Regions from separate parts of the Streptomyces bacillaris genome, predicted to be linked through region 4. Evidence: riboswitches for the same ligand, from Rfam matches in the RefSeq annotation. Region 4 holds a riboswitch; each other region holds the start of a gene.
The links. A riboswitch is a leader RNA that binds a small molecule or an ion and turns the genes downstream of it on or off. The one in region 4 is predicted to bind cyclic di-AMP.
Positions count from the first base shown of each region.

Region 1 (4,976 bases), 1.2 Mb from region 4:
AGCGGGACGGTGTCCTCGGGGTTGGCGAGGACACGGAGGTAGGCCAGGACGTCCCGGACCTCCTTGCGCTCGTAGAACCGCACGCCGCCGACGACCTTGTAGGGCAGGCCGACGCGGATGAAGATCTCTTCGAAGACACGGGACTGGGCGTTGGTGCGGTAGAAGACGGCGACATCGCCCGCCTTCGCGTCGCCCTTGTCGGTGAGGCGGTCGATCTCGTCGGCGACGAACTGGGCCTCGTCGTGCTCGGTGTCCGCGACATAGCCGGTGATGCGGGCGCCGGAGCCGGCGTTGGTCCACAGGTTCTTCGGGCGGCGGCTCTCGTTGCGCTCGATGACGGCGTTGGCGGCGGAGAGGATCGTCTGCGTGGAGCGGTAGTTCTGCTCCAGGAGGATCGTGGTCGCGTCCGGGTAGTCCTCCTCGAACTGGAGGATGTTGCGGATGGTGGCGCCGCGGAAGGCGTAGATCGACTGGTCCGCGTCACCCACCACGCACAGCTCGGCGGGGGCGTCGGACACCTCGCCGGAGGGGCCGACCAGCTCCCGTACCAGCGTGTACTGGGCGTGGTTGGTGTCCTGGTACTCGTCGACCAGGACGTGGCGGAAGCGGCGGCGGTAGTGCTCGGCCACGTCCGGGAAGGCCTGGAGGAGGTGGACCGTCGTCATGATGATGTCGTCGAAGTCCAGGGCGTTGGCCTCGCGCAGGCGGGCCTGGTAGAGCGTGTACGCCTGGGCGAGGGTCTTCTCGAAACCATCGGCGGCCTGTCCGGCGAAGGTCTCCTCGTCGATCAGCTCGTTCTTGAGGTTGGAGACCTTGGCGGTGAAGGACTTCGGCGGATAGCGCTTGGGGTCCAGGTCCAGATCGCGGCAGACCAGGGCCATCAGGCGCTTGGAGTCGGCGGCGTCGTAGATCGAGAACGACGAGGTGAAGCCGAGCTTCTTCGACTCGCGGCGCAGGATGCGGACGCACGCGCTGTGGAAGGTCATGACCCACATGGCGTTGGCGCGCGGGCCCACCAGCTGCTCGACGCGCTCCTTCATCTCGCCCGCGGCCTTGTTGGTGAAGGTGATCGCGAGGATCTGCCCGGGGTGCACCCCGCGCTCGGCCAGCAGGTGGGCGATGCGGTGGGTGAGCACCCGGGTCTTGCCGGAGCCGGCTCCGGCGACGATGAGCAGCGGGGAGCCGGCGTGCACGACGGCGGCGCGCTGCTCGGTGTTCAGCCCGTCGAGCAGCGCGGCGGAGTCGATGACCGGGCGCGGGTGGCCGTCCCGGTAGTACCCGTCCCGGGGCGGCGGGGGCGCGTCGAAGACGCCCTCGAAGAGTCCCTCCGGCACCGCTTCGGGTGCGTGCTCCTCGGGGGCGGCGGCGGGCCGTCCTCCGCGGGCTGGAGGCCGGTCAGGAAGTTGTCGTCAAAGAGGCTGCTCATCGCCCTCCGAGTCTAGGGGGCCGCACTGACAACGTTCGGCCGAAGGCCACAAGCGGCCGCCGGTACGGGCGTCCGCCCCGTACGGACGGAGAGCGGACGTCCACGTTCCGTGAAGGAGTACCCGGTCGGAGGGGGTCCGGGGCCCGACAGGGGAAAAGGTCACGAAAATGTATCGGGCATATCGCTCATCCTCCTTCCCAGCGGCGGGCCGCGTTGGCTAGCGTGCTCGGTCAGGTGATCCGTAGCTCCCTGAGGCGAACCGCGTCTCACGGTCACCTCTGCCGAATCCGTGCTGCCCTCCCAGCAGTTCGGAACCGGGGACCCACACGCAGAACCGGGGTGAATCGGTCCGTGCCCGCGCAGGCGGACCGTAGGACAGCCTTCCGTTCCGTCCGAACCCGACAGCTAACCCGGTAGGCGGTCCACGGAAGGAGATGCCGGTCTTGGCATCGCATCGCAAGCCGCGTACGAAGGTGCGCACGACCACCCCCGCCGTCGGGTTCACGACGGCCGCGCTCGCCTCCGTGACGCTGCTCTCCACGCAGAACGCGACGGCGGCGCCCGCCGAGCCGAAGCCGGCCATCGAGGACGTGCAGAAGAAGGTCGACGAGCTGTACCGGCAGGCGGGCAGCGCGACCCAGCAGTACAACCGGGCGAAGGCCGCCTCCACCACCCAGCGGGCCAAGGTCGACACGCTGCTCTCCGATGTGGCGAAGCGGACCGAGCGGATCAACGAGGCGCGCCGGGAGCTGGGCGCCTACGCGGCCGCGCAGTACCGCACCGGCGGCATCGCGCCCACCGCGACCTTCTTCCTGGCGGACGACCCGCAGGGGTACTTCGACCAGAGCCGGCTGATGAGCCGGGCGACCGAGCGGCAGCAGAAGGCCGTCGACGACTTCCGTACGCAGCAGGCCGAGGCCTCGAAGAAGCGCGCGGAGGCCGTGAAAAGCCTGGAGAAGCTGACCGAGACGCAGACCGCGCTGCGCGCCAGCAAGCAGACCGTGCAGACCAAGCTGACCGAGGCCCGGGCGCTGCTGTCGCGGCTGACCGCCGAGGAGAAGGCGCGGCTGGCGGAGCTGGAGCGGAAGAAGGAGGCCGAGGCCCGGGAGAAGGCGGAGCGGCTGGCCGCCCGCCAGGCCGCCGAGGCCAAGGAGCGCGAGGCGGCGGAGAAGAAGGCGCGCGAGGAGGCCGCGAAGGAGTCCGCCGAGGCCGGTGGCTCCGGTTCCGGTTCTGGCTCCGGCAGCGGTACAGGGACGAGCCCGGGGCCCGGTACGGGCACGGGGACCGGGGCGGGCAGCGGTTACGCGGCCAAGGCCGAGAAGGTGCTGGCCTTCGCCCGCGCCCAGATCGGGAAGCCGTACGTGTGGGGGGCGACGGGCCCGTCCTCGTACGACTGCTCGGGGCTGACCAAGGCGGCCTGGCGGGAGGCGGGGGTGACCCTGCCCCGGACCACCTGGGACCAGGTGAAGGTCGGCACCCGCGTCGCCACGTCGGACCTCCAGCCCGGGGACCTGGTCTTCTTCTACGACGACATCAGCCACGTCGGCATCTACAAGGGCGACGGGATGATGATCCACGCGCCGAAGCCGGGGGCGAACGTGCGCGAGGAGTCGATCTACTACATGCCGATCTACGGCAGCGTGCGCCCGGCGTAGCACGCGTCGGCCGGGGCGGGCCTCTCGCCTCCGCCCCGGCCTCTCGGGCTTCCGGAACCCCTCAGGTACCCCGGCTTCCTCAGGCGCCCCGAGTCCTCAGGTACCCCAGGTCCCTCAGGTCCCTCAGGTCCAGAGCGTGGCGATGAAGATGTTGGCGACCGTCAGTCCGCCGACCGCCGCGAACGCGCCCTTCTCGACCTTCTCCTCGTCCCGCTTGACGTAGACGAGCGCGAGGATGACGACGAGGACCGCCAGCTTGACGCCGATCTTGATGTTGTTGACGGTCTGGTCGTCGGCCTGGTTGAGCCCGACCAGGGCGACGCCGGTGACCAGCATGGTCAGCGCGCCGTGCAGCATGGCCGGAACGAAGCGCGCGGTGCCCGCGCCCATGGCCTTCATCTGGGTCAGGAAGCCGCCCAGCAGGGAGGCGATGCCGATGATGTGCAGGGCGACGAAGACATTGATGAGTACGTCCATGGCCCGGAGCCTAGCCATGGCCAAATCTTTACCCAGCAGTGAGGCAAGCCTTCCTTGACGCCTTCGCCGGAACTGTGCGCCGCGCGCCCGAACCTGCCGGAATGATCAATTCCGACTCGCTGTCCGCAGTCACTCGTCGGCACCGAAGCGTCACATCCGGGCAATAGCTGTCATGGCGACCCTTTTCCGTTCGCCCGGATTAGCGTCCCTCGCGAGCCCATCGGTATCCCGGCGGGCAGCCGACAGGAAGGATGCCGCCCCCGTGGCCGCGCACCGGAAATCCGCTCACCGGAAACCCAAGCAGCGCCCGTTCACCGGCCCTGCTGCCCGCACCGCCGCCACTCTGGCGCTCGCCGGGGCCGCCACCGCCGCCTCGGCCGGCGGGGCCGGGGCGGCGCCCGCCGAGCCCGCCCCCACCGCCGCCCAGGTCCGGGCCAAGGTCGACCGGCTCTACCACGAGGCCGAGGTCGCCACGGAGAAGTACAACGGGGCGAAGGAGAAGGCGGCCGCCGCCACCCGCACGGTCGACGCCCTGGCCGACGAGGCCGCCCGCCGCACGGACCGCCTCAACTCCGCCCGCCACACGCTCGGTTCGATGGCCACCGCCCAGTACCGCACCGGCACCCTCGACCCCGCCCTCCAACTGGCGCTCTCCTCCGACCCCGACAGCTATCTGGAGCGCGCCTCCCACCTGGACCGGGCGGGCGACCGGCAGGCGGGGCTGCTCGGCTCCATCCGGCGCCAGCTCTCCGGGATCGCCCGGGTCAAGGCCCGCGCCGACCGGGAGACGGAGGCGCTCGCCGCCCGCCAGGCCGAGCTGCGGGAACACCGCACCGCGATCCGGGCCAAGCTGGCCGATGCCCGTACGCTGCTGGCCACCCTCACCGCCGAGGAGCGCGCCGCGTACGAACGCTCGGCCGACGCCGCCCACGGCGGCGGCCCGGCCCGCGCCGACCGGGCGGGCACCGGCCACGCCGAGCGCGCCGCCCCCCGCTCCTCGGTCGCCGCCCCGAACTCCCGGGCGGGCCGGGCGATCGCCTTCGCCCACGGCGCGATCGGCAAGCCGTACGTCTGGGGCGCCACCGGGCCCAACGCCTTCGACTGCTCCGGGCTGACCCAGGCGGCCTGGCAGGCGGCGGGCGTCAGCCTGCCCCGCACCACCTACACCCAGATCAACGCCGGGCAGCGCGTCTCCCGCTCCCAACTGGCCCCCGGCGACCTGGTCTTCTTCTACTCCGGCATCAGCCATGTCGGCCTCTACATCGGCGGCGGCCAGATGATCCACGCCCCGCGCCCGGGCGCACCGGTCCGGATCGCGCCCATCGACCAGATGCCGTTCGCCGGAGCGACCCGGGTGGCCTGACCCGGTCGAAGCCGACCGAACCGGCCGAAGCCGCCGATGCCGGCCGACGGCCTCC
Region 1 is NZ_CP029378.1:2,933,189-2,938,164, forward strand. Features, by position in the region: partial or broken gene pcrA (DNA helicase PcrA) at 1-1,426, opposite strand, end outside; cyclic di-AMP (ydaO/yuaA leader) riboswitch at 1,696-1,862, shown strand; gene DJ476_RS12130 (C40 family peptidase) at 1,861-3,081, shown strand; gene DJ476_RS12135 (hypothetical protein) at 3,205-3,558, opposite strand; gene DJ476_RS12140 (C40 family peptidase) at 3,821-4,921, shown strand.
Region 1: linked by a shared signal. The riboswitch ahead of DJ476_RS12130 (C40 family peptidase) and the one ahead of DJ476_RS06790 (M23 family metallopeptidase) in region 4 are both predicted to bind cyclic di-AMP.

Region 2 (4,976 bases), 3.2 Mb from region 4:
CCGAGTCCGGTGGACAGACCCTTGGTCTTCAGGACCTTCTTCAGCGTGTGGTAGACCTCCGCGCCCCAGCGCAGGGCCTCGGAGAAGGACTCCGCGCCGATCGGCGCGATCATGAACTCCTGGATGTCCACGTTGGAGTCGGCGTGCGAGCCGCCGTTCAGGATGTTCATCATCGGAACGGGCAGCAGGTGCGCGTTCGGGCCGCCGAGGTAGCGGAAGAGCGGCAGGTCGGACGCCTCTGAGGCGGCGTGGGCGACGGCGAGCGAGACACCGAGGATGGCGTTCGCGCCGAGCGAGGCCTTGTTCTCGGTGGCGTCCAGGTCGAACATCGCCTGGTCGATGAGGCGCTGCTCGGTGGCGTCGTAGCCGACCAACTCCGGGCCGATCTGCTCGATGACGGCGAGGACGGCCTTCTCGACACCCTTGCCCAGGTAGCGGTTGGGGTCACCGTCGCGAAGCTCGATGGCCTCGAACGCACCGGTGGAGGCGCCGGACGGAACAGCAGCACGGCCGGTGCTGCCGTCGTCGAGGCCGACCTCGACCTCGACCGTGGGGTTGCCCCGGGAGTCGAGGATTTCCCTGGCTACGACGACGTCGATGGACGGCACGAGGCATCTCCTTCTGGGATATGACACTGGTTGTGCAGGGTCACTGTGGCCTTGCGACACGAGCCTAACCGGCCCGGCCGCGTCAGTCGGCCGACCGCCCGCCTCCTGGGACGAAAAAGGACCCAAGGACCCGCATGACGGGACAAAACTCCAGAAATCTACTGGCCGGTAACAAGTGCTGCCGACAAGAGATGAACGCATCCCCCAGCCGGAGGGGCCCTTCGGGGCCCTTTAAAACGCTGGGCCCCTTACACAGACATGCCCCGGCCCGGCGCGCACGGGGGAGTAGCGCGCCGGGCCGGGGAGCCGTGCGAGGGAGGGTGCCGCCGGACCCCCTCCCTCCGGGAGGAGACGCGGCGGTTACTTCAGGTGCAGCTGCTGACCCGGGTAGATCAGGTCCGCGTCCTGGACGATGTCGTCGTTGAGCTTGAAGAGCTTGCTCCAGCCGCCCTTGACGCCTTCCTTGTGAGCGATCTTGCTCAGGGTGTCACCGGCCACGACCTTGTACTCGCCGTCGCCCTTCTCGACCTTCTTGCCGGTCGGCGTGGTGACGGTCTTCTTGGAGCTCTCGGCCTTGGCCTTGGGGGCGGCCGGGGCGGTGCGCTGCTCGCTGCGCGTGGTGGGCTGCTCGGCCTTGCGCTCGGGCTGCGCCTTCTGCGTCTTGGCGGCGGACTGGCCGGAGCCGGTGCTCACGCCCGGGTCCACGCCGTCGTTGGTGAGGCCACCGGCACCGGCGCAGGCCCAGGCGCCCGGACCCTGCATGTCGAGCAGACGCTCGGCGGTGGCGATCTGCTGGCCCTTGGTGGCCAGGTCGGCGCGCGGGGCGTACTGCGTACCGCCGGCCGCGGCCCAGCTGGACTGCGAGAACTGCAGCCCGCCGTAGTAGCCGTTGCCGGTGTTGATGGACCAGTTGCCACCGGACTCGCACTGGGCGACGGCGTCCCACGTGGCGACGGAGGCGGCGGAGGCGTTGGTGGCGCCCATCAGCGGGACGGCCACGGCGGCGCCGGTGACGCCGACCAGGGTGGCGAGACGGGTGGCCTTGGACGGGCGGCGGTGCTTGCCCTTGCTGTTCAGCAGCATGGAACGAATCTCCTCACCGACGCCTACGAGGTGAGCTGTCGGGTTCGGGCTGATGAGTTGCCCGGCCGCGCGACCTTGCGCGCGGCTTCACCCCAAGCCGGTCCCGTACGCTCCCGTCTCCGTCCTGGACGTCGACGAGGCCGTGCGGACCCGGCGGCCTACCTGGGTCCCCCGCTCCTGCCTACGGCGCTTTACGCGTCTGTTCCCTCCGACCGACGGCAGGATTCGGCGTGACGGTCGACGGGGCCCGCGGTGCGAGCGGTTCCGACCGTAAACACAGGCAACCCCGACATTCAAAGACGGACATAGTGCCTCAATCGAGGCTTACCGCCTGGCTCTGACGGGCCGTTTCCGCAGGTCGGAGGGGATCTTCGCCGAGCAGGCGGCCGTAACGCGCCAGTTGAAGCAAAGAGACCCATGTCTCACTTACGCATAAGTGGACATAGGCCTCTGAACTGCCCTCGATTTTGAGGTGTTTTGCCGTGTTCGATCAGTTGGCGGCAGGCGCCTCGGCACCCTGCCGGGCAGTCTCGTCGGCGGTCTCGTCGGCCGCCTCCCCGGCACCCTCGGCAGCATCCTTGCCCAGCCCCAGGTCCAGGCTCTGGCCAGGCAGGATCAGGTCCGGGTCGGAGCCCAGAATGTCCTTGTTGGCCTCGTACAGACCGGTCCAGCCCTGGGGAAGTTCCTGTGCGTCAGCGATGGCCCAGAGGTTGTCGCCGGGCTGCACGGTGTACCCGCCCCCGGCGACCGCGCCGCCGTCCCGCCCGTCGCCCTCGCCCCGCGAGGCGTGCCTGCCGGACTCACGGGGGCCGTCCTCGCCCACCGCACCGGTCTCCTCGGGGGCCGGGGCGCCCCGGTGCTTGCCGCCGCCGGAGCGGTCAGGGGTGGAGGGCTGGGAAGCGTCGGGGGTGCCGTTCTCTCCGGCCGCCTCCCCGGTCTTCCCGGCCTTCCCGGTGGCGGGCGGGGCGGAGGGCTCACCGGAGGGGTCGAGCGCGTCGCTGCCGCCGCCCGCCTCGTCACCCTTCTCGCCCGTACCGGTGCTGCCGGGCTTGTCACCCGCACCAGCTGAGCCCTTATTACCAAACTCCTCCCCTTCACCCTTTTCGTCCGCTTCGTCCGCCGGGGCGGTCGTCGGGTCCTGGGTGGGGTCGGCGGAGGGTGCCGTACCGGGGTCGACGCCGGGCAGGCTGCCGTCCACCGCGAGGCCCGAGATCACCGCGCAGCTCGGCCACGCCTGCGGGCCCTTGTCGGCCAGGACCTTCTCCGCGACGGCTATCTGCTGCGAGCGGCTGGCGAGGTCGGCCCGGTCCGCGTAGGCGGTACCGCCGTACGCCGACCAGGTCTCCTGCGAGAACTGGAGCCCGCCGTAGTAGCCGTTGCCCAGGTCGGCACTCCACATGCCGCCGCTCTCGCACTCCGCGACCCGGTCCCAGGTGGTGGCGTCGGCCGCGTGTGCACCGGTCGCGCCGAGGAGCGGAAGAGCGATGGCCGATCCGGTCACCCCTGCGGCGACGACGATGGCGGGTGCCTGACGAGGGCGGCGGTGTCTGCCGTTCGCGGAGCCCATGGAGTTTGCCTTCCGTGCGACTGACAAGCAGGAACTGAGGAGCGTGAAGCTGATGCGCGTGGGCATGAAGCCGTTGCGCGTGCGCGTGACGCAGGTTGCGCAAGTGACGGACGGGCCAACGGTGAACGACCGGCCGACGCGTCGAACCGTGAACCTAGCGGGACTCGAACGCATGTCACAAGTCGATGCAGCGCAGATCACGTGAAAGTCACAGAGGTGACAGCGTGTCACCTTCTGCGAGCCGGCACCCCGGCTCGAACTCCACCGGCAGCGTGCGCAGTCCACGCATGATGAGCCCGCCGCGCCAGCGCAAATCGGCAGGTTCTGCCGCAAGTCGCAGGCCAGGAAGGCGTTTCAGCAGCGTCGCGACCGCCGCCTGCCCCTCCAGCCGGGCCAGCGGCGCTCCCAGGCAGTAGTGGATTCCGTGACCGTAGCCGAGATGCTGATTGTCACTCCGTGACAGGTCGAGCGTGTCCGGATCCGCGAACCGCTCCGGGTCCCGGTCCGCCGCCGCCAGCACCACAAGCACCGGATCCCCGGCCGCGATCTCCTGCCCGCCGAGCGTCAGCGCCTCGGTGGCGTACCGCCAGGTCGCCAGCTCCACCGGCCCGTCGAACCGGAGCAGCTCCTCGATCCCGGTGGCCAGCAGCGCACTCTCACCGGCTGCCAGCGACTCTTCGAGCCGGGCGCGCTGTTCGGGGTGGCGGAGCAGGGCGTACGTACCGTTCCCGATCAGATTGACCGTCGTCTCGAACCCGGCGAAGAGCAGGATGAACGCCATCGCCGCGGCCTCGTTCTCGGTGAGGTGCTCGCCGTGGTCGCTGGCCCGGATCAGCCCGGAGATCAGGTCGTCGCCGGGGTTCTCCCGCTTCCGGTGGATGAGTTCGGCGAGATAGCCGCGCATCTTCTTCACCGACCGCGCCACCCCGCCGCGCGGCCCGCCGCCGTGGCGGATCATCATGCCCGCCCAGTCCCGGAAGTCGTCCTGGTCCTCGCGCGGGACGCCGAGCAGATCGCAGATGGCGTAGATGGGGAGCGGAAAGGCGAAATCGTGGATGAGGTCCGCCTCCCCCTTCTCCACGAAGTCGTCGATCAGCCGGTCGGTCAGCTCCTGCACCCGGGGTGCGAACTCCGCGACCCGGCGCGGGGTGAACGCCTTGGAGACGAGCCGGCGCAGCCGGGTGTGGTCCGGCGGGTCGATGTTGAGGAGATGTGTCATCAACTCCGCCTTGCGCTCCCCCGGGATCCCCGTCTTCCCCTTGGCGGCCGCGGATCCCGCGTGGTTCGCCGGATCCTTGGAGAGCCGCGCGTCGGCGAGCGCCTGCCGCGCGTCCCCGTACCGCGTCACGAGCCAGGCCTCGACCCCGCTGGGCAGCGCGGTGCGGTGCACGGGGCTGTGCTCCCGGAGCCAGGCGTAGGCGGGGTACGGGTCGGTGGCGAACTCCCAGGTGAAGAGTTCGGGGGCGCTTTCGGGGGCTGCGGTGTGGGGGCAGGCGGGGGTGTCGTTCACTCCTCGACGGTATCGGGCGGGGTGGCGATGGCCGCGCGGAGTGGGGGGAGGGCGCGGATGGCCTCCGGGTGCCCAGAGACGGCTGCCAGGGACAACCAGGTGTGCTCACGTGCGGCCAGCACCTTGCCCAGGTGGTACTGCGCTTCTACGTGGCTGGCCACGGCGGCCTTCTCCAGGTACGGAATCGCCTCGGCGTCCACGCCTGTCC
Region 2 is NZ_CP029378.1:4,897,149-4,902,124, reverse strand. Features, by position in the region: gene eno (phosphopyruvate hydratase) at 1-608, opposite strand, end outside; gene DJ476_RS21295 (transglycosylase family protein) at 969-1,691, opposite strand; cyclic di-AMP (ydaO/yuaA leader) riboswitch at 1,697-1,890, opposite strand; gene DJ476_RS21290 (transglycosylase family protein) at 2,182-3,258, opposite strand; gene DJ476_RS21285 (hypothetical protein) at 3,257-3,463, shown strand; gene DJ476_RS21280 (cytochrome P450 family protein) at 3,467-4,768, opposite strand; gene DJ476_RS21275 (hypothetical protein) at 4,765-4,929, opposite strand.
Region 2: linked by a shared signal. The riboswitch ahead of DJ476_RS21295 (transglycosylase family protein) and the one ahead of DJ476_RS06790 (M23 family metallopeptidase) in region 4 are both predicted to bind cyclic di-AMP.

Region 3 (4,976 bases), 1.5 Mb from region 4:
GAGCCCATCGGTTACGTGTGGGGGGAGCTGGTCCCCGGCATCGGGACGGCCGCCGCCGCGTTCTCGATGTCCGTGTACGAGCACACCACGCTGGGGCTGCGGGAGTTCGAGGCGGCCCGGCTGCGGATCGCGCAGATCAACGGGTGTCTGTTCTGCCTGGACTGGCGGACCGAGCGGGACGGCACGAAGGTCGAGGAGGCGTTCGCGCGGGCGGTGACCGAGTGGCGTACGACGGACGCCTTCGACACGCGGACCCGGCTGGCGGCGGAGTACGCGGAGCGGTACGCGCTGGACCACCACGGTCTCGACGACGCCTTCTGGCAGCGGATGACCGCGCACTACAGCCAGCCGGAGATCGTGGAGCTGTCCATGAGCATCGGCTCGTGGCTGGCGTTCGGGCGGCTCAACCATGTGCTGGGGATCGACGCGGTGTGTGTGCTGCCGGGCCATTAGGAGCGGCCCCTGGGGCGGAGTCCGGGGCCGCCGGGTTGGCACTCCCGGCCCCGGGCTCTCCGTACACGCCGACCGTGGCGTCTTCGGCGCCTACAGATCGGCGGCGATGATCCGCTCGATGTTGCGCTCGGCGAGCGCGGTGATCGTGACGAACGGGTTGACGGTGGTGTTGCCGGGGATCAGCGCCCCGTCGATGACGTACAGGCCCGGGTAGCCGTGCAGCCGCCCGTAGTTGTCGGTGGCCCTGTCCAGGACCGCGCCGCCCAGCGGGTGGTAGGTGAGGTGGTCGCCCCAGATCTTGTGGACGCCGAAGAGGTCCGTGCGGTAGATCGTCCCCTCCTTCTTGTTGATCCGGTCGAAGATGGTCTTCGCCGCGTCGATGGACGGCTGCTTCCACGCCGTCTGCCAGTCCAGCTCGGCCCGTCCCGCCGCCGCGTTCCAGGTGAACCGGGCGCGGTGCGGGTTCTTGGTGATCGAGAGGTAGAACGAGGCCCAGGTCTCGATCCCGGTGGGCAGCGGGGCGACCTCGGCGAAGGCCCCGCCCGCGTCCCAGTTGTCGATGCCTGCGGTGGGGATGGAGGACTGCACCTTCCCCGTCGGGTCCCAGAGGTGGTTGGCCCGGCCGCACATGACGTTGCCGTTGTCGCCCCAGCCCTTGCCGATCTCGTCGTTGAGGAGCGGCAGCGCGCCGGTGGCCTTCAGCCCGACGAGCAGCTTGCTGGTGCCGACGCTGCCCGCCGCGAAGAAGACCTTGTCGGCGGTGACGGTCTTGGTGGCGGTGGTCCGGCCGGTGGTGTCCAGCTGGTCGATGAGGACCGTGTAGCCGCCGCCGGAGGCCGGGGAGACGCGGGTGACCTTGTGCAGCGGGGTGATGGTGACCCGGCCGGTGGCCCTGATCCGCTCCATGTAGGTCTTCTGGAGCGACTTCTTGCCGTAGTTGTTGCCGTAGAGGATCTCGGCGTCCAGCGCTGATTTCGGTACGGTCCCGGCGGCCTCCTGCTTCATGTAGTCCCAGTCGTAGACGGCGGGGACGAAGAGGAAGGGGAAGCCGGCGCGCTGGGCGTGCTTCCGGCCGATCCGCGCGTACTGGTAGCAGTCGACCGTGTCGAACCAGGCGGGGTCGATGGTGGAGACCCCGAGATCGGCGTTGGCGCGCGGGTAGTAGGTGCGGTACATCTCCTCGGCGTCCACCGTCGGGAGGACGGCGGCGAAGTTCTCCCGCTTCGGGGTGACGGCCATGCCGCCGTTGACCAGCGAGCCGCCGCCGACGCCGCGCCCCTGGTAGACGGTGATCCCGGCGAACTCCTCGGCGTCCAGGATCCCGGTGTAGCGGTTGACGTGTCGGTCGAGCGGGAAGCCGAGGAAGTTGCTCAGCGGCTGCTTGGTCCGGGTGCGCAGCCAGAAGGAGCGGTCGTCGGGCCGGGTGGTGTTGGCGAAGATCTTGCCGTCCGCGCCGGGGGTGTCCCAGGCCATGCCCATCTCGACCATGTGCACGTCCGTACCGGCCTGGGCGAGCCGGAGCGCGGCCACCGAGCCGCCGTAGCCGGTGCCGACGACCAGCACCGGCACATGGGCTCCGGAGCCGATGGGGGCCGCTGCCGTACGGGGCGTGGCCCAGACCGGGGCGGTGGGTCCGGCGAGCGCCGCGACACCCAGAAGAGAACCTGTTCCCGTGATGAATCTTCGACGGGAGACGCCTTTCGAGGCGTCTCCGTGCAGGACAATGTCGTTCATGTGACATACCTCACTCTCGACAGAGTGCAACAGGTTCTACTGCCGATCGCGTGGTAAGTCACGAGAAACTTGGGGGTAACTTCCCGGTACGCCGGAGGGGCCCCGGACCGTGTGGTCCGGGGCCCCTCGGGGTGCTGTACGCCGTGTACGCCCTGGTGGATCAGTAGGCGCCGAAGACGTTGTCGATCGAGCCGTACCGGTCCGCGGCGTAGTTGCACGCGGCGACGATGTTGGCGACCGGGTCGTAGCTGTCGGTCGAGGTGCCGGGCACGTGGTAGGCCCGGAAGGTCGGGTCGATGACCTGGAGCAGACCCTTGGACGGGGTGCCCTTGGCCGCGTTGGAGTCCCAGTTGTTGATGGCGTTCGGGTTGCCGGAGGACTCGCGGATGATGTTGCGGTGGATGCCCTCGTAGGTGCCGGGGATGCCGTGCTGGGCCATGACCGCCAGCGACTCCTTGATCCAGCCATCGAGGTCGTTGGTGTACGCGGTCGGGGCGGCGGCGGCCGGGGCGGCCTGGGCCGCGGGAGCGGCGGCGCGCGCGGAGCGGTCGGCGCGCTCGGCCGAGGCGGCACGGTCGGCGGTCGGGGCCGATTTACCGGCCTTGCCGGCCTTGGCGTCTGACGGGGCGGCAGCCTTGCCGCCGACGGTCAGGGTGATACCCGGGTGAATAAGGTTCGGGTTCTCCCCGACGACCTTCCGGTTGCCTTCGTAGAGCTTCTTCCAGCCGCCGCTGACGGAATAGTCGCGGGCGATCTTGGAAAGCGATTCGCCGGACACCACGGAATGCTTGGTGGGTGCGGCCTTCGTCACGGAATTCGCCTGGGCGGTCACGGAGACGGGGGCCACGGCCTTTTCCGCGACGGCGGGCGCGGAGGCGGCGGAGGCGGTGGTGGCGCCGAGGACGGGGAGGGCCAGGACGGCTCCACCCGTGGTCACGGCGGCGATGCCACGGCCGAGCGAGACGGACTTGGGACGGCGGTGCTTACCCAGTGCGGGCATGGGGAACTTCCTCTCCGGCGCCTGCGAGGTGAGCTGTCGGGTTCAGACGGGAGATGTCTGGCCGCATGGGACATGCGGCTTCACCCCTAGCCGCTCCGGACTTCGGATCGGCGACTTACCTGGGTCCCCCGCTCCTGCCGTACGTGAGTGGGTTGCGGATTCCCGGACGGCGGCAGGATTCGGCGTTCCATCCGGATTGACCGTGACCGTAGGCGAAAAACATCGGGCGGAACAAGCCCCGAATTCCGGATCTTCTTTTTCCGCAAGATCGAATGACCGGAATTCCGGGCCGGGCCGGCTCCGTCGCGGTGTCAACTTTCTTCGCACAGAAGGGAACCGAACCCTCCGCTTCTGCGTCCGCACCCCCGGGACGTGACGCTCACCACTCCGCACGGAGGCGGCCGAAATGGGTGGGGGCAAAATTGCCCAAGAGCCCCAATAGCCCTTTTATGGAATAGGGTAATTAAAGGTTCAAATCGCCCATACTGACCCGCAGAAACGGACTTATCGGGCGGTTCCGCAGGGTGGGTCGAGAGCCTCCCCCGGCCTTGGCTTACCGTGTGGGGTGGACACTAGTAAGCCCACCCTTACTTGCCGCGTACTCTGTAACCTGCCCGACCTGCCTGACCTGCCCGCGTTCGCCCGCCTTAAGGATCAACACGCCATGACACGCCCCGTCCGCGTCGCCATTGTCGGAGCCGGCCCCGCCGGTATCTACGCTGCGGACGCGCTGCTCAAATCCGAGGTCTGCCAGGACCCGGGTGTCTCGATCGACCTGTTCGAGCGGATGCCCGCGCCCTTCGGCCTGATCCGCTACGGCGTGGCCCCCGACCACCCCCGGATCAAGGGCATCGTCAAGGCGCTGCACCAGGTGCTGGACAAGCCGCAGATCCGTCTCTTCGGCAATGTCAGCTACCCGAACGACATCGACCTGGACGACCTGCGCTCCTTCTACGACGCGGTGATCTTCTCCACCGGCGCCGAGGCCGACCGGGCGCTGGACATCCCCGGCATCGAGCTGGACGGCTCCTACGGCGCGGCCGAGTTCGTCTCCTGGTACGACGGCCACCCCGAGGTCCCGCGCACCTGGCCGCTGACCGCCGAGAAGGTCGCGGTCCTCGGCGTCGGCAACGTGGCGCTGGACGTGGCCCGCGTGCTGGCCAAGACGGCGGACGAGCTGCTGCCGACCGAGATCCCGGACAACGTCTACCAGGGCCTCAAGGCGAACAAGGCGCTGGAGGTGCATGTGTTCGGGCGGCGTGGCCCGGCGCAGGCCAAGTTCAGCCCGATGGAGCTGCGAGAGCTGGACCACTCCCCCAACATCGAGGTCATCGTCAACCCCGAGGACATCGACTACGACGAGGGCTCCATCGCCACCCGGCGGGAGAACAAGCAGGCCAACATGGTCGCGCAGACCCTGGAGAACTGGGCGATCCGCGATGTCGGCGACCGCCCGCACAAGCTCTTCCTGCACTTCTTCGAGTCCCCGGTCGAGATCCTCGGCGAGGACGGCAAGGTCACCGCGCTGCGTACCGAGCGCACCGAGCTGGACGGCACCGGCAACGTCCGGGGCACCGGCACGTTCACCGACTGGGAGATGCAGAGCGTCTACCGGGCCGTCGGCTACTACTCGGAGGAGCTGCCCAAGCTCCCCTTCGACGTGGCCTCCGGCACGGTCCCGCACGAGGCCGGACGCGTCATCTCCGGTGACGAGCACATGGCCTCGGTCTACGTCACCGGCTGGATCAAGCGCGGCCCGATCGGCCTCATCGGCCACACCAAGGGCGAC
Region 3 is NZ_CP029378.1:209,545-214,520, forward strand. Features, by position in the region: gene DJ476_RS00905 (carboxymuconolactone decarboxylase family protein) at 1-453, shown strand, start outside; gene DJ476_RS00910 (GMC oxidoreductase) at 544-2,187, opposite strand; gene DJ476_RS00915 (transglycosylase SLT domain-containing protein) at 2,348-3,187, opposite strand; cyclic di-AMP (ydaO/yuaA leader) riboswitch at 3,191-3,351, opposite strand; gene DJ476_RS00920 (FAD-dependent oxidoreductase) at 3,852-4,976, shown strand, end outside.
Region 3: linked by a shared signal. The riboswitch ahead of DJ476_RS00915 (transglycosylase SLT domain-containing protein) and the one ahead of DJ476_RS06790 (M23 family metallopeptidase) in region 4 are both predicted to bind cyclic di-AMP.

Region 4 (4,976 bases):
CGGGCGCACGGCCCGGGACACCATCGACGGAAACTTCCGCGGAACGGGAACTTCGCCAGGTGCCGGTGCGCTTGCTTAGAGTGGCAGGTCTGGCAGGGAGTACCGGTCAGGAAGTCCAGTATCGCGATCGAAGGGACGTACATGCCCATGGGTCACACGGCCACCGCACAGGCCGGCTCCGGCGGCTTGACAGCGACCGAGCACCGCCTGGCCAACGGCCTGCGTGTGGTGCTCTCCGAGGACCATCTGACCCCGGTCGCCGCGGTCTGCCTCTGGTACGACGTCGGTTCGCGCCACGAGGTCAAGGGACGCACCGGTCTGGCTCACCTCTTCGAGCACCTGATGTTCCAGGGCTCGGGCCAGGTCAAGGGGAACGGTCACTTCGAGCTGGTCCAGGGGGCCGGCGGCTCGCTCAACGGGACGACCAGCTTCGAGCGGACCAACTACTTCGAGACCATGCCCACCCACCAGGTGGAGCTGGCCCTCTGGCTGGAGGCCGACCGCATGGGTTCCCTCCTCGCCGCCCTGGACGAGGAGTCCATGGAGAACCAGCGCGACGTCGTCAAGAACGAACGGCGCCAGCGCTACGACAACGTGCCCTACGGCACCGCGTTCGAGAAGCTCACCGCCCTCGCCTACCCCGGGGGCCACCCGTACCACCACACTCCGATCGGCTCCATGGCCGACCTGGACGCGGCCACCCTGGAGGACGCCCGCGCGTTCTTCCGTACGTACTACGCGCCCAACAACGCGGTGCTGTCGGTCGTCGGTGACATCGACCCCGAGCAGACCCTCGCCTGGATCGAGAAGTACTTCGGCTCCATCCCGTCCCACGACGGCAAGCAGCCGCCGCGCGACGGCACCCTGCCCGAGATCATCGGCGAGCAGCTGCGCGAAGTGGTCCACGAGGAGGTCCCGGCGCGCGCCCTGATGGCCGCCTACCGCCTCCCGCACGACGGCACCCGCGCCTGTGACGCGGCCGACCTGGCGCTGACCGTGCTGGGCGGCGGCGAGTCCTCCCGGCTCCACAACCGCCTGGTCCGCCGCGACCGTACGGCGGTGGCTGCCGGGTTCGGGCTGCTGCGGCTCGCCGGGGCGCCCTCGCTGGGCTGGCTGGACGTGAAGACCTCCGGCGGCGTCGAGGTGGAGACGATCGAGGCCGCGGTCGACGAGGAGCTGGCCCGGTTCGCCGCCGAGGGGCCCACCCCGGAGGAAATGGAGCGCGCCCAGGCCCAGTTGGAGCGCGAGTGGCTGGACCGGCTGGGGACGGTCGCGGGCCGCGCCGACGAACTCTGCCGCTACGCGGTGCTGTTCGGTGACCCGCAGCTCGCCCTGACCGCCGTGGGCCGGGTCCTGGACGTCACCGCCGAGGAGGTGCGCCAGGCGGCCGAGGCGGCCCTGCGCCCCGACAACCGGGCGGTGCTCGTCTACGAGCCCGTCGAGCCTGCCGAGGACGGGGACGAGGCCACCGACGCGCCCGAGGGGACGGACAAGTGAGCGACGCCGCCGTGACTGGAGTAGCCATGGAGTACCACCCGCAGCCGACCCCGGGCACCGCCCGGCCGTGGGCCTTCCCCGCCCCCGAGCGCGGCGCCCTGCCCAACGGGCTGACCGTGCTGCGCTGCCACCGCCCCGGCCAGCAGGTCGTGGCCGTGGAGATCTTCCTGGACGCGCCGCTGGACGCCGAGCCCGAGGGCCTGGACGGCGTGGCCACGATCATGTCGCGCGCCCTCTCCGAGGGCACCGACAAGCACAGCGCCGAGGAGTTCGCCGCCGAGCTGGAGCGGTGCGGCGCCACCCTGGACGCCCACGCCGACCACCCCGGCGTCCGGGTCTCCCTGGAGGTCCCGGCCTCCCGGCTGGCCAAGGCGCTCGGCCTGGTGGCCGAGGCCCTGCGCGCCCCGGCCTTCGCCGAGAGCGAGATCGAGCGCCTCGTCGGCAACCGGCTCGACGAGATCCCGCACGAGCAGGCCAACCCGTCCCGGCGCGCCGCCAAGCAGCTCTCCAAGGAGCTGTTCCCGGCCACCGCCCGGATGTCCCGCCCCCGGCTGGGCACCGAGGAGACCGTGCGGCGGATCGACGCGGCCGCCGTCCGCGCCTTCTTCGACGCCCACGTCCGCCCGGCCACCGCGACGGCCGTCATCGTCGGTGACCTGACCGGCATCGACCTGGACGCCCTGCTCGCCGACACCCTCGGTGACTGGTCGGGCGACGCGGGCCAGGCCCGCCCGGTCGCCCCGATCACCGCCGACGACACCGGCCGGGTCGTCATCGTGGACCGCCCCGGCGCGGTCCAGACCCAGTTGCTGATCGGCCGCATCGGCCCGGACCGCCACGAGAGCGTCTGGCCCGCCCAGGTGCTCGGCACCTACTGCCTGGGCGGCACCCTCACCTCCCGGCTGGACCGGGTGCTGCGCGAGGAGAAGGGCTACACCTACGGCGTACGGGCCTTCGCCCAGGTCCTGCGCTCCGCCGGGCCGGACGCGGGCGGCGCGGCGATGCTCGCCATCAGCGGTTCGGTGGACACAGAGTCCACCGGCCCGGCGCTGGAGGACCTCTGGAAGGTCCTGCGCACGCTGGCCGCCGAAGGGCTGACGGACGCCGAGCGCGAGACGGCCGTGCAGAACCTGGTGGGCGTCGCCCCGCTCAAGTTCGAGACGGCCGCCTCGGTCGCGAGCACCCTGGCCGACCAGGTCGAGCAGCACCTGCCGGACGACTACCAGGCCCAGCTGTACGCCCGCCTCGCGGAGACGGGCACCGTGGAGGCGACCGCGGCCGTGGTCAACGCCTTCCCGGTGGACCGGCTGGTCACGGTCCTGGTCGGGGACGCGGCGCAGATCGCGGAGCCGGTGAAGGCGCTCGGCATCGGAGAGGTGACCGTCGTCAGCGGCTGACACCGCACCGGCGCGGCAAGAACAGTGAGGGCCCCGGTTCGCCGGGGCCCTCATTTTTTGCGCGTTAAGTCCCAAATATCCAGATTCCTCCCAGAGAGTGGCGATCTGCCCTGTGGGATGCGTGACAAATCCCCCTGTCCGTTTGGTGATGCGCAGCCGCCCCGCCTAGCGTCGGCCCGGCTGTCCGCCACCCGTATGCCGCACCCGCGGCGCCGGGCAGCCATCGCCGAGTCCCCGTCAGGCGCGAGCCTGGGGAGCCGGGGACCCACACGCAGTCCCCGGGGTGAATCGGATCCCCGTGCCGCGAACCGGCCCGGGAGTCCGTAGGAGACCTTCCTGCTCCGAACCCGTCAGCTAACCCGGTAGGCGAGAAGGAAGGAAAGGATCCAGCCCCTCCATGGCGTTCACCCGTGCCACCGGGAAGCACCGTGCCCCGAGCCGCCTGACGCGCCGCAGCGCCCATGTCGCCGGCGTCACGGCCCTGGCCACCACCGGCGTCCTCGGCACCCTCGCCTCCCCGGCCACCGCGGCGGACTCCGAGGCCGCCCGGACCGTCGAGACCGGACTCACCCAGGCCATCACCCTCGACGCCACGCTCGCCGAGCAGCTCGACGCCCAGGCCCGCGCCCAGCACCAGCAGGCGGCCGCCGCGGCCAGGGCGAAGGCCAAGGCCGCCGCGGAAGCCAAGGCCAAGGCCGAGAAGGCCCGGGCGAAGGCGGAGGCGGAGCGCAAGGCCGAGGCCCGCGCGAAGGAGATCCGCGAGGAGAAGGCCCGGGCCGCCCGCGCCGCCGAGCGCGCCCGCCTCAACGCCTTCCACCTCCCCGTCGCCGGCTCGTACGTCACCACCGGCTACAAGTCGGGCGGCGCCCTCTGGTCCTCCGGCAGCCACTCCGGCGTGGACTTCCGCGCCGCCTCCGGCAGCTCCGTCGTCGCGGTCGGCGCCGGTACGGTCGTCGAGGCCGGCTGGGGCGGGGCGTACGGCAACAACGTGGTGCTCCGGATGGCGGACGGCACGTACACCCAGTACGGCCACCTCTCCTCGATCACCGTCTCCGTCGGCCAGAGCGTCACCTCCGGCCAGCGGATCGGCCTCTCCGGCTCCACCGGCAACTCCACCGGCCCGCACCTCCACTTCGAGGCCCGGACCACCCCGGAGTACGGCTCGGACATGGACCCGGTCGCCTACCTGCGCTCGCACGGCGTCAACGTCTGATCCGACCACGGTCCGGTGATCCGCGACCACGGTCCGGTGATCCGGCCCCAGGTCCGATCCGGTCCCGCGCCTTCCGGAACTCGCCAGAAGATATCCCTCGATTCCGACCCGCCATCGGAAATTACGGTGGATTGCAATAGAGTCACGGAACAGGTGTCGGCCGGCCGCGTTTCGCGGGGATTATGGCGGAGGTTCGGACATGCGCATTCCCGCGCAATCGGTATGCACGGCAATCCGTGACGACATCGTCTCCGGTGTCTACGAACGCGGCAGCCGCCTCACCGAGGAACTGCTGGCGCGGCGGTACGGGGTCTCCCGCGTCCCGGTGCGCGAGGCCCTGCGCACGCTGGAGTCCGAGGGCTTCGTCGTCACCCGCAGACACGCCGGGGCCTGTGTCGCCGAGCCCACCGAGCAGGAGGCCGCCGACCTGCTGGAGATCCGGATGCTCCTGGAGCCGCTCGCCGCGGCCCGGGCCGCCCAGCGCCGTACGGAGGCACACCTCAAGGTGCTCCGCGGCCTGGTCAGGCTGGGCCAGGAGCGGGCCCGCCGGGGCGAGGGGGAGGACCTGCGGTCGCTGGGCGGCTGGTTCCACGAGACCCTCGCCCAGGCCTCCGGCAGCCCCGGCCTCATCGCCCTGCTCACCCAGCTCAGACACAAGACCGCCTGGATGTACGCGGTCGAGCAGCCGGCCCGCCCCGTCGACTCCTGGGCCGAGCACGGCGCCATCGTGGACGCGGTGGCGCGCGGCGACGCGGAGCGGGCGAGGGCGCTGACCGCCCAGCACGCGGAACGGTCCGCCGCGGCCCACCGGCTGCGCCGCCGCCCGGACCGGCCCGGCCGTCGCCCGGCACCGCCGTCCCGGGTGAGTT
Region 4 is NZ_CP029378.1:1,701,769-1,706,744, reverse strand. Features, by position in the region: gene DJ476_RS06800 (M16 family metallopeptidase) at 142-1,497, shown strand; gene DJ476_RS06795 (M16 family metallopeptidase) at 1,524-2,894, shown strand; cyclic di-AMP (ydaO/yuaA leader) riboswitch at 3,109-3,277, shown strand; gene DJ476_RS06790 (M23 family metallopeptidase) at 3,292-4,107, shown strand; gene DJ476_RS06785 (GntR family transcriptional regulator) at 4,307-4,976, shown strand, end outside.